Regions from separate parts of the Allobosea sp. FW305-C-101 genome, predicted to be linked through region 2. Evidence: predicted binding sites of a transcription regulator. Region 2 holds the regulator's gene; the other holds the start of a gene.
What was found. The regulator PhoB, encoded in region 2, activates phosphate uptake and scavenging genes when phosphate is short. The targets are predictions, from matches to a motif close to TGTCATNNANCTGTCAT.
Positions count from the first base shown of each region.

Region 1: phnC (phosphonate ABC transporter ATP-binding protein) is a predicted target of PhoB. The motif match lies at 1,500-1,516, and genes of this name have one in related genera.

Region 1 covers NZ_JBYSYT010000002.1:913,070-920,698, reverse strand. The annotation lists gene phnD (phosphonate ABC transporter substrate-binding protein) at 1-505, opposite strand, end outside; gene phnC (phosphonate ABC transporter ATP-binding protein) at 583-1,401, opposite strand; gene AC3WMA_RS11835 (efflux RND transporter periplasmic adaptor subunit) at 1,827-2,906, shown strand; gene AC3WMA_RS11830 (efflux RND transporter permease subunit) at 2,916-6,011, shown strand; gene pbpC (penicillin-binding protein 1C) at 6,197-7,629, opposite strand, start outside.
Region 2 covers NZ_JBYSYT010000002.1:350,662-358,290, forward strand. The annotation lists gene AC3WMA_RS09205 (ABC transporter substrate-binding protein) at 134-964, opposite strand; gene AC3WMA_RS09210 (amino acid ABC transporter ATP-binding protein) at 1,002-1,796, opposite strand; gene AC3WMA_RS09215 (amino acid ABC transporter permease) at 1,793-2,686, opposite strand; gene argH (argininosuccinate lyase) at 2,683-4,098, opposite strand; gene AC3WMA_RS09225 (LysR family transcriptional regulator) at 4,193-5,119, shown strand; gene AC3WMA_RS09230 (SpoIIAA family protein) at 5,174-5,560, shown strand; gene phoB (phosphate regulon transcriptional regulator PhoB) at 5,564-6,271, opposite strand; gene phoU (phosphate signaling complex protein PhoU) at 6,285-7,004, opposite strand; gene pstB (phosphate ABC transporter ATP-binding protein PstB) at 7,028-7,629, opposite strand, start outside.

The sequences.
Region 1 (7,629 bases), 560 kb from region 2:
GCTCGATCTTCATGCCGTTCAGCGCGAAGCGCGGGACGTTGTTGCCCGAGGTCGAGTTCGGGTCGACGAGGCCGAGATTCTTGCCCTTGAGGTCCTCGACCTTCTGATAGGGCGAGTCCTTCTTCACGTAGAAGACCGAGTGATAGCCCTTGGTGCCGTCCAGGTTGGTCTCGATGGCGAAGGCATCGACCTTGGCGCCGGTCATGCGGGCGCGGGCGAAGGAGGACGGGCCGTAGGAGGCGATGTGGATGTTGCCGGTGCGCTGGCCCTCGATGATCGCGGCGTAGTCGTTGGCGATACGCAGGGTGACCTTGGTGCCGAGTTCCTTGGCGAGATACTGCACGAAGGGGGTGTAGCGCTCGGTGACGCCGGAAGCGTTCTCGGAGGGGATGATCGCGAAGACGAGCTCGGGATACTTGGCCTTCCAGTCCTGCGCGAATGCCGGAGCGGCGGCGAGCGCCAGGCCGGCGACGGCGAGCGAGAGGGTATGACGACGGGTCAGCATCTTTGTGCTCCTGGTTGTAGGCGGGGATGGTCTTCTCGCGGCGACGGCCATCAGGCCGGTCCGGCGATCTCTGGAAATCAGGCGATCTTCTGGCGGGCGCGCTTCGCCTCGGAGGCGGCGATGGCGTCGAGCGCATCCAGCGCCTCGGCGCCGGCATCCTTGGCCTCGATGCCGTAGAGTTCGGCCGCGATCTCGCGGGTCAACGCCTGCGGCACGTCGTCGAACACGACCTTGCCGGCGGACATGCCGATCAGGCGGTCACAGTATTTCGCGGCGATGTCGAGGTCGTGCAGGTTGCACATCACGGTGATGCCGTCCTCGCGATTGATGCGGAACAGCGCGTCCATGACGACCTGGGTGTTGCGCGGGTCGAGCGAGGCGATCGGCTCGTCTGCGAGGATGATGCGCGGCTCCTGGACGAGGGCGCGGGCGATGGCGACGCGCTGCTGCTGGCCGCCGGAGAGGGTCTCGGCGCGCTGCGCCAGGAGATGGCCCATATCGAGACGCTCGAGGGCCGCGATGGCGCGAATCTTGTCGTCCTCGGCGAAGCTCTTGACCAGCGTCAGCGCCGCCGAGCGATGGTTCAGGCGGCCGAGCAGGACATTGGTTAGAACGTCGAGGCGGCCGACGAGGTTGAACTGCTGGAAGATCATCGCCGTGTCGCGGCGCCAGCGGCGCAGCGAGGCGCCCTTCAGCCCGGTGACGTCCTGCTCCTCGCAGACGATCCGGCCGGAGGTCGGCTCGGTCAGGCGGTTCAGCATGCGCAGCAGCGTCGACTTGCCGGCGCCGGAGGGGCCGATCACGCCGACCATCTCCCCCTTCGGCACCGTCAGCGTGACGGCGTCGACCGCGTTCCTGTCGCCAAAGCGCTTGGTCAGGCCTTCGATGCGGAGCATGGACTGGTTCTCGGGCACGATGCGGGCATGAGCGCGTCCCCACCCGGTCAGGCCGGAGGGTCAGGCGTCTTGATCGCCGCGAGCCCTAGCGGCCACGGATGACAGCGGCGTGACAGGATGTGAAGGGCCCCGAAACGGGCGATTTGCACGTCCAAGAGCCGGTCAACGTTTCGTGAGGTCTCCAGAATGCGCTTGGACGATCCACGGCTTAGCGGCAGGATGATCGTGGATGTCTGTGTGCGGCGGAGATGCCCGTGACGTTGGGCCTCTTATCGGCAAGCATCTTGCATTGATGCCTGCGAGGCCGAAACGATACGGCATCGGCACAAGAACCGCTGTTTTTGTGCCGCTGTGGCGCGCCGGCATCTTAGCAACGCCTTTCGTTCCATTTAAGACCAATGGGCGGCAACGGAGCCTCCAGCCTGATGAAGCGGTTCGTTCTTCTTGTTCTCGTCGCCGCCATCGCGGGCGGCGGCTATTATGCCTACCGCAACCAGCGCACTGGCACCCAGCAGGCGCAGGCGAGCGCGGTCTCGGGGCCGCGCGGCGTGCCTGTCGAGGTCGCGTCCATCGAACTGGCGACCGTGAGCGAGGAGGTCGAGGCGCTCGGCACGCTGGCCGCCGATGAATCCGTTGTCATCGCGCCGGAAATCGCCGGCCGCGTCATCTTCCTCGGCTTCAAGGAAGGCGAGCGCGTCAAGGCCGGGCAGGAGCTGGTCAAGCTCGATACGGCGATCCTCGATGCCGAGCTGAAGCAGGCGATGGCCGATCTCGGCCTTGCCCGCGATACCAATGATCGGCTCAGGGGGCTGGTCTCGCGCGGCTCGGGCACGCAGGTCGCGCTCGACGAGTCCGCGGCGAAGCTCGCCTCCAGCGAGGCTCGCGTCCAGCTCGCCAAGGCCAAGCTCGCCCAGTCGACCATCGTGGCGCCGTTCACCGGCGTCGTCGGCCTGCGCTCGGTCGGCGTCGGCGACTATGTCTCCGTCGGCAAGCAATTGATCACGCTGACCAGCATCGACCCGATCAAGATCGATTTCCGCGTGCCCGAGATATTCCTGAGCCGCCTCAAGGTCGGGCAGCCCGTGCAGATGAAGGTCGATGCGGTTCCGGACCGGAAATTCCAGGGCCAGATCTACGCGATCGACCCGGTGGTCGACGTCAACGGCCGGGCGATCCGCCTGCGCGCCAACATCCCCAATGCCGATCTCGCGCTGAAGCCCGGCCTCTTCGCCCGGCTGGCCATCACCGTGGACTATCGCGAGAAGGCGATCGTCGTGCCGGAGATGGCCGTGGTGCCGGATGCGGTCGGCAAGATCATCTACGTCGTCGACAAGGGCAAGGCGAAGAAGGTCGCCGTCGAGCTTGGCAAGCGCCTGCCGGGCAAGGTCGAGATCGTCCGCGGGCTGACGCCCGACATGCAGATCATCACCGCCGGCCAGATGCGGCTGCGCGACGGCGCGATCATCGCGATCAAGGACAAGGTCGTCCAGACGAGCCAGCTCTAGGATCGCGCCATGAGCCTCTTCGAACTCTTCGTCCGTCGGCCCGTCCTCTCGACGGTGCTGAGCCTCCTCGTGATCCTGATCGGTATCGTCTCCTATGGCCGCCTGACGGTCCGCGAGTATCCGAACATCGACGAGCCGATCGTCTCGGTCCGCACCGATTATCGCGGCGCCTCGGCCGAGATCATCGAGACGCAGGTCACCCAGATCCTGGAGAACTCGATCGCCGGCATCGAGGGCATCGAGATCATCTCCTCGGCCAGCCGCCAGGAGCGCAGCTTCATCCAGGTGCGCTTCCGCCCGGATGTCGATCCCGACGTCGCGGCTTCCGACGTGCGCGACCGCGTCAGCCGCGTGCGCAGCCGCCTGCCGGACGAGATCGACGAGCCGGTCATCGCCAAGGTGGAGGCCGACGCGCAGCCGATCCTCTATCTCTCGCTGACCAGCACGAAGGACGGGCCGCTCGAACTCACCGACTTCGCCGATCGCTTCATCTCCGACCGCGTCCAGAACGTGACCGGCGTGGCGGAGGTCCGCATTCTCGGCCAGCGCCAATATGCGATGCGCATCTGGCTCGATCGCGCCCGCATGTCGGCTTACGACATCTCGGTCCAGCAGATCGAGGCGGCCGTCCGGGCGCAGAATGTCGAGATCCCGTCGGGCCGGATCGAGAGCAACGATCGCGAATTCACGGTGCTCTCGCAGACCAGCATGACGACCCCGGCGGAGTTCCGCGAGATCGTGGTCAAGGACGCCAATGGCTTCCCGGTCAAGCTGAAGGACATCGCCAAGGTCGAGCTCGGCGCCCGCGAGGAACGCAACGCCGCCTGGTTCAAGGGCACGCCTTCGGTGACGATCGGCATCGTCAAGCAGGCGACGGCCAATCCGCTCGACGTCTCGGCCGGCATCGAGGAGGCGCTGCCCGGCATCATCGAGGACCTGCCGCAGGGCATGGCGATCGCCAAGTCCTACGATACCTCGGTCTTCATCGATCGCTCGATCAAGGCGGTCTACCAGACGATCATCGAGGCGATCGTGCTGGTCGTGCTGATCATCTTCATCTTCCTGCGCTCGGTGCGCGCGACGCTGATCCCACTGGTCACGATCCCGGTCTCGCTGATCGGCTCGTTTGCGCTGATGTATGCGTTCGGCTTCACCGTGAACACGCTGACGTTGTTGTCGATGGTGCTCGCCATCGGCCTCGTCGTCGACGACGCCATCGTCGTACTGGAGAACGTGCACCGTCATATCGAGGACGGCATGCAGCCGACCCCGGCGGCGATCCGCGGCATCAACGAGATCGCCTTCGCGGTCGTGGCGATGACGCTGACGCTGGTCGCGGTCTATGCGCCGATGGCCTTCTCGACCGGCCGCACCGGCAAGCTCTTCATCGAGTTCGCGCTGACGCTGGCCGGCGCGGTCTTGGTCTCCGGCTTCGTCGCGCTGACGCTGACGCCGATGATGTGCGCCAAGCTGCTGCGCCACCACGAGAAGCACAACTGGCTCTACAATGTGCTGGAGCGCGGCTTCAACGGGCTGTCGCGCGGCTACAAGGCCTCGCTGCGCGGAGCGCTTTCGATCCGCCCGCTGGTCGTGCTGCTGGCGCTGGGTGTTGCCGGCAGCGGCTATTACTTCTTCACGCATCTGCGCGCCGAACTGGCGCCGGTCGAGGATCGCGGCACGATCAACGCGGTCGGCGTCGCGCCCGAGGGCGCCACGATCTCCTTCACTGCCGACTATGCGCGCCAGGTCGAGCAGTATTTCAGCAAGATACCCGAGGTCGATACCTATCTCGTCATCGCCGGCTTCCCCGACGTGACGCGCGCCATCGGCTTCGCCCGCCTCAAGCCCTGGGAAGAGCGCCAGCGCAAGCAGCAGGATCTTGTCGCCGAGATCAACAGGGGCCTGTCGCAGATCCCCGGCATCCGCCTGTTCGCGACCAACCCGGCCTCGCTCGGGCAGGGCCAGGCGAACAGCAAGCCGGTCGAGTTCGTGCTGCGCTCCTCGGAGTCCTATACGCAGATCAAGGCCTATGTCGACCAGCTGATGGCCGAGGTCGCGAACTCGCCGGTCCTGACCAATGTCGAGACCAACCTCATCCTCGACAAGCCGCAGATCAAGGTCTCGATCGACCGGCAGCGGGCGGCCGATCTTGGCGTCGGCGTCGATATCATCGGGCGCACGATGGAGACGCTGCTCGGCGGCCGGCAGGTGACGCGCTTCAACATGAACAGCAAGCAATACGATGTCGTGCTGCAGGTCGAGGGTTCGGAGCGCAACACCCCGCAGGCGCTGCAGTCGATCTACCTGATGGGCCGCGGCGGCGCCGTGGTGCAGCTCTCCAGCCTGGTCAAGATCGACGAGAACGTGGCGCCCAAGGAGCTGACCCGCTTCAACCAGCTGCGCTCGGCGACGATCACCGCGATCCCGGCGCCCGGCTATTCGCTCGGCGACGCGCTCAAGGTGCTGGAAGATAGTGCGGCCCGCGTGCTGCCCTCCTCGGTGCAGGTCGACTATTCCGGCCAGAGCCGCGAGTTCAAGCAGTCGGGCGCGAGCATCTTCATCGTCTTCCTGCTGGCGCTGGGCTTCATCTATCTGGTGCTGGCGGCGCAGTTCGAGAGCTTCGTCGACCCGGTCGTGATCATGGTCTCGGTGCCGCTTTCGCTGACCGGCGCGCTGGCTGCGCTCTACTACACGGGCGGGACGATGAACGTGTACAGCCAGATCGGCCTGATCACGCTGGTTGGCCTGATCACCAAGCACGGCATCCTGATCCTGGAGTTCACCAACCAGCTGCGCGAGGAGGGCAAGGACATGCTCGACGCCCTCGTCGAGGCGGCGGAATTGCGCCTGCGGCCGATCCTGATGACCACGGGCGCGATGGTGCTCGGCGCCGTTCCGCTCGCTATCGCGACCGGCGCCGGCGCGGAAAGCCGCTCGCAGATCGGCTGGGTCATCGTCGGCGGCATGACCTTCGGCACCTTGCTGACGCTCTATGTGGTGCCGGTCGCCTATAGCTACCTCGCCCGCACGGTCCATGGCTCGCGCCATGCGCCGCATGAGGAAGGGCACGGCGCTCAGGGCGCGCATCCGGCCCCGGCGGAGTAAGGGGCGGGGGGCGCTGTCATCCCGTGCGCGCTGCGGCACGAAGTGCTGCGGCGCAGACACGGGACCGCGTGACCAGAGGGCGCCTCACTTGGCGACGCGAGAAGGGCGCCTTTTCGCGAGGACGGTCCCGCATCTGCGCAGCAGTACTGCGTGCCGCAGCGCGTGCGGGATGACGCGCTCACGCGCTACTGCAATCTCACCGAGACGCTCTCGCTCGCGCCCGTCGCATCGATTACCGAAATCCGCATGAAGCCCTTGCCCGGCGGCTGCCACTGCGTCTCGCGCCGACGCTGTGGCTCGGTCACCGGCGTGCCGTCGACCAGCCAGGTATAGGGCGGCGAACCGCCGGCAACCTTGAGGTTGAGCCGGCCATTGCCATCGAGCGCGGCGGCGGAGAGGTCGATGCGGGCGCCGTCCGGCGGGAAGGCGAGCTTCAGCGTCGGCGTCGTCATCGCCGTCACGGTCTTGGGCACATCCTGCCGGAGGTGGCGGAGCGGTGGCGGCAGATGGCCTGTGCTGGCGATGATCGCGTCCGCCGGCTGCGGGAAGGGGCGCGGATCGATGCCGAGCCGGGCGAAGGCGTCGAACAGGATGGGGGCCGCGACCGTGCGCCCCACCAGTCCAGGTACGGCGCCATTATCGGCGCGGCCGACCCAGATGCCGATCGTGTGCCTGCGGTCGAAGCCGACGGCCCAGGCGTCGCGATAGCCATAGGATGTGCCGGTCTTGTAGGCGATGCGGCCGGGCACGGCATTGAGCGGCGGCGGCGCACCGAGCAAGGTGTCGGCGACATACCAGGCCGCGACGGGATCGACGAGGCGCGGCGCCGGACCGCTCTGCGCCGCCTGCTGGCGGAAGCGCAGCGGCAGCATCTCACCACCGCGAGCAAGGCCGACATAGGCGCGCGTCAGGTCCTGCAGGGTGATGCCGAGACCGCCGAGGCCGACGGCGAGGCCGGGCGCGCCGCTGTCCTTGGGCATGGCGATGGCGACGCCAGCATCGCGCAATCGCGAGAGAAAGCGCTGCGGGCCAAGCGCCGAGAGCAGTTCGACGGCTGGCACGTTGAGCGAAAGCTGCAGGGCTTTGCGGGCGCTGACCATGCCCTGGAAGGTCATGTCGAAGTTTTCGGGGATATAAATGCCGTAGCGCGCCGGCCGGTCCTCCAGCATCGTCTCGGGATGGGCGATGCCGTTGTCGAAGGCGAGGGCGTAGATGAAGGGTTTGAGCGCCGAGCCGGGCGAGCGCAGCGCCCGCGTCAGGTCGAGCGCACCGGCCCGTTCCGCCGCGAAATAATCGACGCCGCCGACCGAGGCGCGGATTTCGCCGGTTTCGTTGTCGACGGCGAGGATCGCGATCGAGACCTGGGGAGCGAGTCCGAGGCTGCGTTCGCGGGCGAGGCCTTCGAGCGCGGCCTGCAAGCGTGCATCGAGTGAGAGCTTCTGGACGCGCTCGGCCGGTGCCTCGGCCACCGCCTGCTCGGCGATATGGGGGCTGAGATTCGGAAAGGGGCGGCGCGCGGCCGGGATCGGCTCGTTGCGGGCGGCGGCGACCTCGTCACGGGTGGCCAAGCCCGCCTGCTCGACCCGTTCCAGCACGCGCTCGCGCGCCTTGCGGGCGG
Region 2 (7,629 bases):
GGATGTTTCCGGGGAGGAACGTCATTCTCGGGCGACGCATCGCGTCGACCCGAGAATCTCATGACCAAAGAGCGCTGGTTTCCGAGATGCTCGGGTCGAGCCCGAGCATGACGTGCAGATGCTCAGGCCGGGCTCACTTGCCCTGGTTGATGGTGACCGGCTTCACCGCGTTGTTGGCGAGGCCGTACTTCTCGATCAGCTTGTCATAGGTGCCGTTGGCCTGGAGCCGGTCGAGCGCGCCCTTGACCGCGTCGCGCAGCTGCGTGCCTTCCGCCGTCTTGGCGAAGGGGATGCCGGCCAGCGAATGGGTGAAGGGCTTGCCGAGCGGGATATAGGTGTTCGGCTCCAGCTTCTGGAAATGGCTCATCGTCTCGCTGCCCTGGACGCCGCCCTGCAGGCGCTGCGTCTTGAGCTGCGTGCGCGCGTCGACCGAGCCCTCGGTGCCGACCACGTTGATCGCCGGCTTGCCCTTGGCGACGCAGTTCGCCTCGCTCCACTCGCCGATCTGTCGCGGCCAGTTGGTCGAGCGGCTGGCGCCGACGCTCTTGCCGCAGAGATCCTCGGGGGTCTTGATCGTGTCCTTGAAGGCGGTGACCGTGTAGAACTGCGCGCCGGAATCCATGTAGTCGATGAAATCGGCGGTCTCGCGCCGGGCCGGCAGGTCGCTCATGCCCGCCATGACGGCATCGACGCGGCCGGTCTGCAGCGAGGGCAGCATCTGGGCGAAGGCGGTCTCCTGCCACTCGACCTTGACGCCGAGCTCCTTGGCGATGGCCTCGCCCAGCTCGATGTCGAAGCCGGCGAGCTGGTTGGTCGCGACATCCTTGAAGGCGATCGGCGGATAGTTCGGCTGGGTCGCGATCACGATCTTGCCGGCGGTCTTGACGCGCTCAGGCAGGGCCTGGGCCTGCGCGGCGAGCGCGGTGCCGGCGAGCAACGCGGCGGCGATGGTCAAACGAAGCATGTGGTCTCTCCCTCTCTTGAAACGAATACCCTCGCCGTCACTTCAGGACGGCGGCGATGAAGTCGCGCGTGCGCGCTTGGCTGGGCGAGACGAGCACGGTCTGCGGCGGGCCCTGCTCGACGATCTCGCCCTTGTCCATGAAGACGACGTCGCCGGCGACCTCGCGGGCGAAGCCGAGCTCGTGGGTGACCACGATCATGGTCATGCCGCTGGCCGCGAGATCGCGCATCACGTTGAGCACCTCGCCGACGAGTTCAGGGTCGAGCGCCGAGGTCGGCTCGTCGAACAGCATCAGCTTGGGCTTCATCGCCAGCGCGCGGGCGATGGCGACGCGCTGCTGCTGCCCGCCCGACAATTCGCTCGGATAGGAATCGCGCTTGTCGGCGAGGCCGACGCGCTCCAGCAGCGCCATCGCCTCGGCGATGATCTGCTTGCGCGGCTGCTTCAGCACCGTGAGCGGCCCCTCGATGATGTTCTGCAGCGCCGTCATGTGGTTGAACAGGTTGAAGCGCTGGAACACCATGCCGGTGGCGAGGCGCTGGCGCGCGATCTCGACATCGGTCAGTTCGTGCAATTCGTCGCCGACGCGGCGATAGCCGATCAGCTCGCCATCGACGCGGATCGCGCCCTGGTCGATCTTCTCGAGCTGGTTGATGCAGCGCAGCAGCGTCGACTTGCCCGAGCCCGACGGCCCGATGATGCACTGGACCGTGCCGGGCTCGATCGAGAGCGAGACGTTGTTCAGCGCCTTCAGGTCGCCGAAGAGCTTGCTGACATTGGCGATCGTGACGATCGCGCTGTCGGCCTTGGCCTGGGTCTCGACCGCGCTCATGCCGCGTCCTCCTGCACCGCCGCGCGTTTGACGCGCCGCCCTCCCCGCCCCTTCGAGAAATGGCGTTCGAGGAAATACTGTCCGACCTGCAAGATCGTGACCACGAGCAGGTACCAGCCGGCCGCGACGATCAGCAACTCGATGACGCGCGCATTGGCGTAGTAGATGGTCTGCGCGTTGCGCAGGATCTCGGCATACTGGATCACGCTGGCGACCGAGGTCAGCTTGACCATGCTGATCACCTCGTTGCCGACCGGCGGGATGATGACGCGCATCGCCTGCGGCAGCACGATTCGGCGCAGCGTCGTCAGCCGCGTCATGCCGATCGACTTGGCGGCCTCGGTCTGCCCGGTATCGACGGAGAGGATGCCGCCGCGCACCACCTCGGCGGTATAGGCGCCCTGGTTCATGCCGAGCCCGAGCAGCGTCGCCATGAACGGCCCGATGATGTCGATCGTGCGCCAGGAGAACAGGCCGGGAATGCCGATGGTCGGGAAGACCAGCGCCAGGTTGAACCAGATCAGGAGCTGAAGCAGCAGCGGCGTGCCGCGGAAGAACCAGATGTAGAACAGCGCGACGCTGCGCAGCACCGGGTTCGGCGACATGTACATGATCGCGAAGACGACCCCGAGCACGATGCCGAGCGTCATCGCGCAGGCCGTCATGATCAGCGTGTTGCCGAGGCCCGCGATAATCGCCGGCGCCGTGAAGAACTGCCGTACCACCGGCCAGGCGATGTCGCCCTCGACGAAGGCCATCACGATCCAGGCGAGGATCGCGAGGATGACGGCGGAAGCGAACCAGCGCCCGTAGAAGCGCCGTGGCACGATCCTGAGCTGCGAGACCGCCGCGAGATCGCGGCTGCTGATCGAAGATGTCGCGTCGCTCATCGCCCGCCCTCCCGGCTCCAGGTTTCGAGATCGGCGAGCTTGCCGCGGAAGCGTGAGATCTGCTCGCGCACCCGCTCCGGCGCCGTGCCGCCACGGCCGCTGCGCGCGGCGACCGCGGCATCGAGCGTCAACTGGTCGAGCACGCCGGCATCGAGCCGGGGATCGACAGCCCGGAGATCGACGGCATCGAGCGATTCAAGCTCGCGGCCCATCTCCTCGCAATAACGCACCAGCGCACCGGTGATCTCATGCGCCTCGGCGAAGGGCACGCCGTTGCGCGCCAGATGATCCGCGACTTCGGTCGCCAGCGCGAAGCCGGAGCCGGCCTGCGCCCGCATGATCGCGGGGTCGGCGCTCATGCTGGCGATCAGCCCGGCAAAGGCCGGCAGCACCTCTTCCAGCACGTCGACGGCGTCGAAACCCGTGCGCTTGTCCTCGGCGAGGTCGCGATTATAGGACAGCGGCAGCCCCTTCAGCGCGCCGAGCATGGTGACGAGGTCACCGGCCAGCCGCGCCGCCCGGCCGCGCGAGATCTCGGCGATATCCGGGTTCTTCTTCTGCGGCATGATCGAGGAGCCCGTCGCGAAGGCGTCGTCCAGCGTCACCCAGGCGAATTGCCGGGAGGTCCACAGCGTCACCTCCTCGGCGAGCCGCGACAGGTTCGTCGCCAGCATCGCCGCGACGAACAGGAACTCCGCGACATGGTCGCGCGCGCCGACCGCATCGACCGAATTCTCGAACGGCCCGTCATAGCCGAGCGCCTTGGCGCTGAGTTCCGGGTTCAACGTGATCGCCGAGCCCGCGAGCGCCGCCGCCCCGAGCGGGGACTGGCCCGAGCGCTTCTCCCAGTCGGTCAGGCGCGAGGCGTCGCGCATCAGCACCTGGCCATGCGCCATCAGCCAATGGCCGAAGGTGACGGGCTGGGCGCTCTGGAGATGGGTGAAGCCGGGGCAGACCGAGGCCGCATGCTCTTCGGCCTGGTCGGCGATCGCGGTGAGCAGCTCCGCCAGCATCCCGGCGAGCGTGCGCGACTTGCCCCGCAGATAGAGCTTGAGATTGTTCGCCGCCTGGTCGTTGCGCGAGCGCCCGGCGCGGAGCTTCGCCCCGGTCGGGCCGATGCGTTCGGTCAGGATGCGCTCGATGAAGGTATGGACGTCCTCGTCGTCCGGCCCGGGAGCGATCCGCCCCTCGACGGTGTCGCGGGCGATCCCGTCGAGCGCGGCCAGGATGGTCTCGAGTTCCTGGGCCGTCAGCAGGCCGGCGCGCCCGAGCTCGGCCGCATGGGCCTTGCCGCCCGCGACATCCTGCGGCACCAGCCGGGCATGCTCGCCAGCCGCACTCGACAGCTTCATCAGGCGCGGGTCCGGCTGCTTGCGGAAGCGGCCGCCCCAGAGACGGGTCGTCTGGTTCATGATGTCGTTCTCCCCTGCGGGAAGAATGGCCTCTTGACCGAGACACCGGCAAACGAAACGATCTCCGCCGCGATAGTCCAAAAAGGAATACCCCATGGCGGCCGGCCGGCCCCCTCCGTCATCGACCGCGCTCAGGGCCTTCGCCACCGTCGCAAGGCTCGGCTCGACCGCGCGTGCCGCCCAGTCGGTCAACCTGACCCAGAGCGCGGTCTCCAAGCAGATCCTCTCGCTGGAGCACCATCTCGGCGCCGTGCTGTTCGACCGCAGCCCTCTCGGGCTCAAGCTCACCGAGGCCGGAGCGATCTACCTGCCCTATGCCGAGGCGGCGCTGGAGCAGATGGAGCGCGGCGCGCGGCGTCTGGTGGAGCGCAACGCCATCGCCCGGCCGATCCGCCTGCATATGGTCGCGATCGCCGGCGAGCGCTGGCTGATGGCCCGCTTCCCTGCGTTTGCCGAGGCCCATCCCGGCGTCGACGTGCAGTTCACCAACTATGTCAGCGAGAGCGAGACCGAGGAGCCGGATATCGAGATCGCCCATGGCGTCGAGCCCTGGCCCGGCAAGGAGGCGCATTATCTCTTCGGCCGCGATGTCGCGCTGGTCGCCGCGCCCAGCCTGATCGAGCGCATGGGCGGTTTCCGCCGCGCCGCCGACATCCAGAAGGCGACCCTGCTCCAGCATTACCAGATGCCGACCTTCTGGGCCGAGTTCACCGAGGCGCATGACCTGCGCGGCGCGGTGCCCGAGCACACCGTGCGCTACGGCTATTATTCGGTGATCACCAGCGCCGCCGTCGCCGGCTTGGGCTTCGCGCTGGCGCCACGCTGCTATGTCGCCGACGAACTGGTTTCGGGTGCGCTGGTCAATCCGCTGGGCCTCGGCTTCACCAGCGCGATCGGCTGCTGGCTGACGCGCCCGCTCGACCAGCCGCCGCGCCCCGGGCTCGACGCCTTCATCGCTTGGCTGAAATCAGAAGCCGCCCAATTCGACGCCGCCACGCGAGCACCTGTCCAACCCGCCTGACCGGCTGGCGAAACCTCCTCTTCCTCCGTGCGTTGTCGTTGGCAAGGAGGAGCCATGCTGACCATTCTGCCCGCGCCGGATCATGTCGCAGCCTATCGTCTGATGCAGACGCTGACCGGGGAGGATGTCGACGCGATCATGGCCGATATCGACACGAAGCTCGCTCGCCACGAGAAGATCGGCGTGCTTGTCGATCTCTCCGACTTTACCGACCTGACGCTCACCGCCGCCTGGAAGGACGCGCGCTACAGCATCGGCAAGCTCTGGGAACTCAAGCGCTTCCCCAAGGAAGCCGTGATCACGAACAAGGGCTGGCTCGCCGGCTTCATCGATCTGCTCGATCCGGCGATCCCCTTCGTCAAGGTCCGCGCCTTCAAGCCCGAGGACTATGACAGGGCGCTGGCATGGGCCGGCGATATCGAGGGCGGCCCCGACGCCTGAGGTTTATGCAGCGCCGCCTCGCGCGAAGGTCTCGTCGAAGGCATAGCCGGCACCGCGCACCGTGCGCAGCGGGTCCTTCGCATCGCCCGGCGTGATCGCCTTGCGCAGCCGCCCGACATGGACGTCGACCGTGCGCTCGTCGATATAGACGTCGCGGCCCCAGACGGCATCGAGCAACTGGGCACGGGAATAGACCCGGCCCGGCGCCTGCATCAGGAACTCCAGCAAACGGAACTCGGTCGGGCCGAGATGGAGTTCGCTGCCCGCGCGGCGGACGCGCCGCGTCGTGCGGTCGAGTTCGAGATCGCCGGCCGCCAGCAGCCCCGCGACATGGCCGGGCTTCGCCCGGCGCAACAGCGCCTGGATGCGCGCGATCAGCTCCGGCAGCGAGAACGGCTTCACGACGTAATCGTCGGCACCGGTCGCAAGGCCACGCACTCGCTCGGTCTCCTCGCCGCGCGCCGTCAGCATGATGATCGGCACGCGCTCGGTGTCGCGCCGCGAGCGCAGGCGCCGGCAAAGCTCGATGCCGGACAGGCCCGGCAGCATCCAGTCGAGCAGGACGAGATCGGGCGTGTGATCGCGCAGATGCAATTCCGCATCGTCCCCGCGCGCGACGCTGTCGACCTCGAAGCCCTCGGCTTCGAGGTTGTAGCGCAGCAGCAGGGTCAGCGGCTCCTCGTCCTCGACGATCAGGATACGTGCGGCCATGTCGGCTTTGACCTTAGTTTCCCGTCACCGCTTCGACCTCGATATTGGTCGTGTCGAGCTTGGGGCGGTTCGCATCGAGCGAGTCGCCGGTGACGAGGTAGTGGATGGTCTCGGCGATATTGGTGGTGTGGTCGCCGATGCGCTCGATGTTCTTGGCGCAGAACAGGAGATGCGTGCAGAAGGTGATGTTGCGCGGATCCTCCATCATATAGGTCAGGAGTTCGCGGAACAGCGAGGTGTAGAGCGCGTCGATCTCGTCGTCGCGCTTCCAGACCTCGAGCGCCTTCTGCTCGTTGGTCGCGGCATAGGCGTCGAGCACGTCCTTGAGCTGGGCCTGCACGAGGCGGCTGATATGCTCGAGGCCGACGACCGCGCGATGCGGCGGCTGGAACTGCCCGGCGATCGCGACGGCGCGCTTGGCGATGTTCTTGGCGAGATCGCCGACCCGCTCGATATCGGAGGCGAGGCGGATCGCCGAGATCAGCTCGCGCAGGTCCTGCGCCAGCGGCTGGCGCCGGGCGATGGTGAGCACGGCCTTCTCCTCGACCTCGCGCTGGAGATTGTCGAGGCGCTGGTCGGCCGAGATGATCTTCTGGGCGAGCGCGGTATCGCGGCGAACGAGCGCCACCGTGGAATCGCCCAGCATGCGCTCGGCCATGCCGCCCATTTCGGCGAGGCTGCGGCGGATGCCTTCAAGGTCGGTGTCGTAGGAGCGGACGATGTGGTCGGTCATAGGGGTGTCCTCCTCGTCGCCGCTTAGCCGAAACGGCCGGTGACGTAGTCCTGGGTCTGCTTCTTGGCGGGGTTCATGAAGATCGTGTTGGTCGGCGCGAACTCTATGACCTCGCCGAGATACATGAAGGCCGTGTACTGCGAGATGCGCGCGGCCTGCTGCATGTTATGCGTGACGATGGCGATGGTGAAATCGCTCTTGAGCTGCTCCAGCAGGTCCTCGATCTTGCCGGTCGAGATCGGGTCGAGCGCCGAGGTCGGCTCGTCGAACAGGATCACTTCCGGCTTCTGCGCGATGGTGCGCGCGATGCACAGGCGCTGCTGCTGGCCGCCGGAGAGGCCCATGCCGGAGCTCTTCAGCTTGTCCTTGACCTCGTCCCAGAGCGCGGCGCGGCGCAGGGCGCCCTCGACGCGATCGTCGAGCTCCGACTTCGGCGGCTTCTCGTAGAGGCGGATGCCGAAGGCGACGTTGTCGTAGATCGACATCGGGAAGGGCGTCGGCTTCTGGAAGACCATGCCGACGCGCGAGCGCAACTCGTTCACGTCGACGTCGTTCGAGATGATGTTGCGGCCGTCGAGCATGATCTGCCCTTCCGCGCGCTGCTCCGGATAGAGCGAGTAGATGC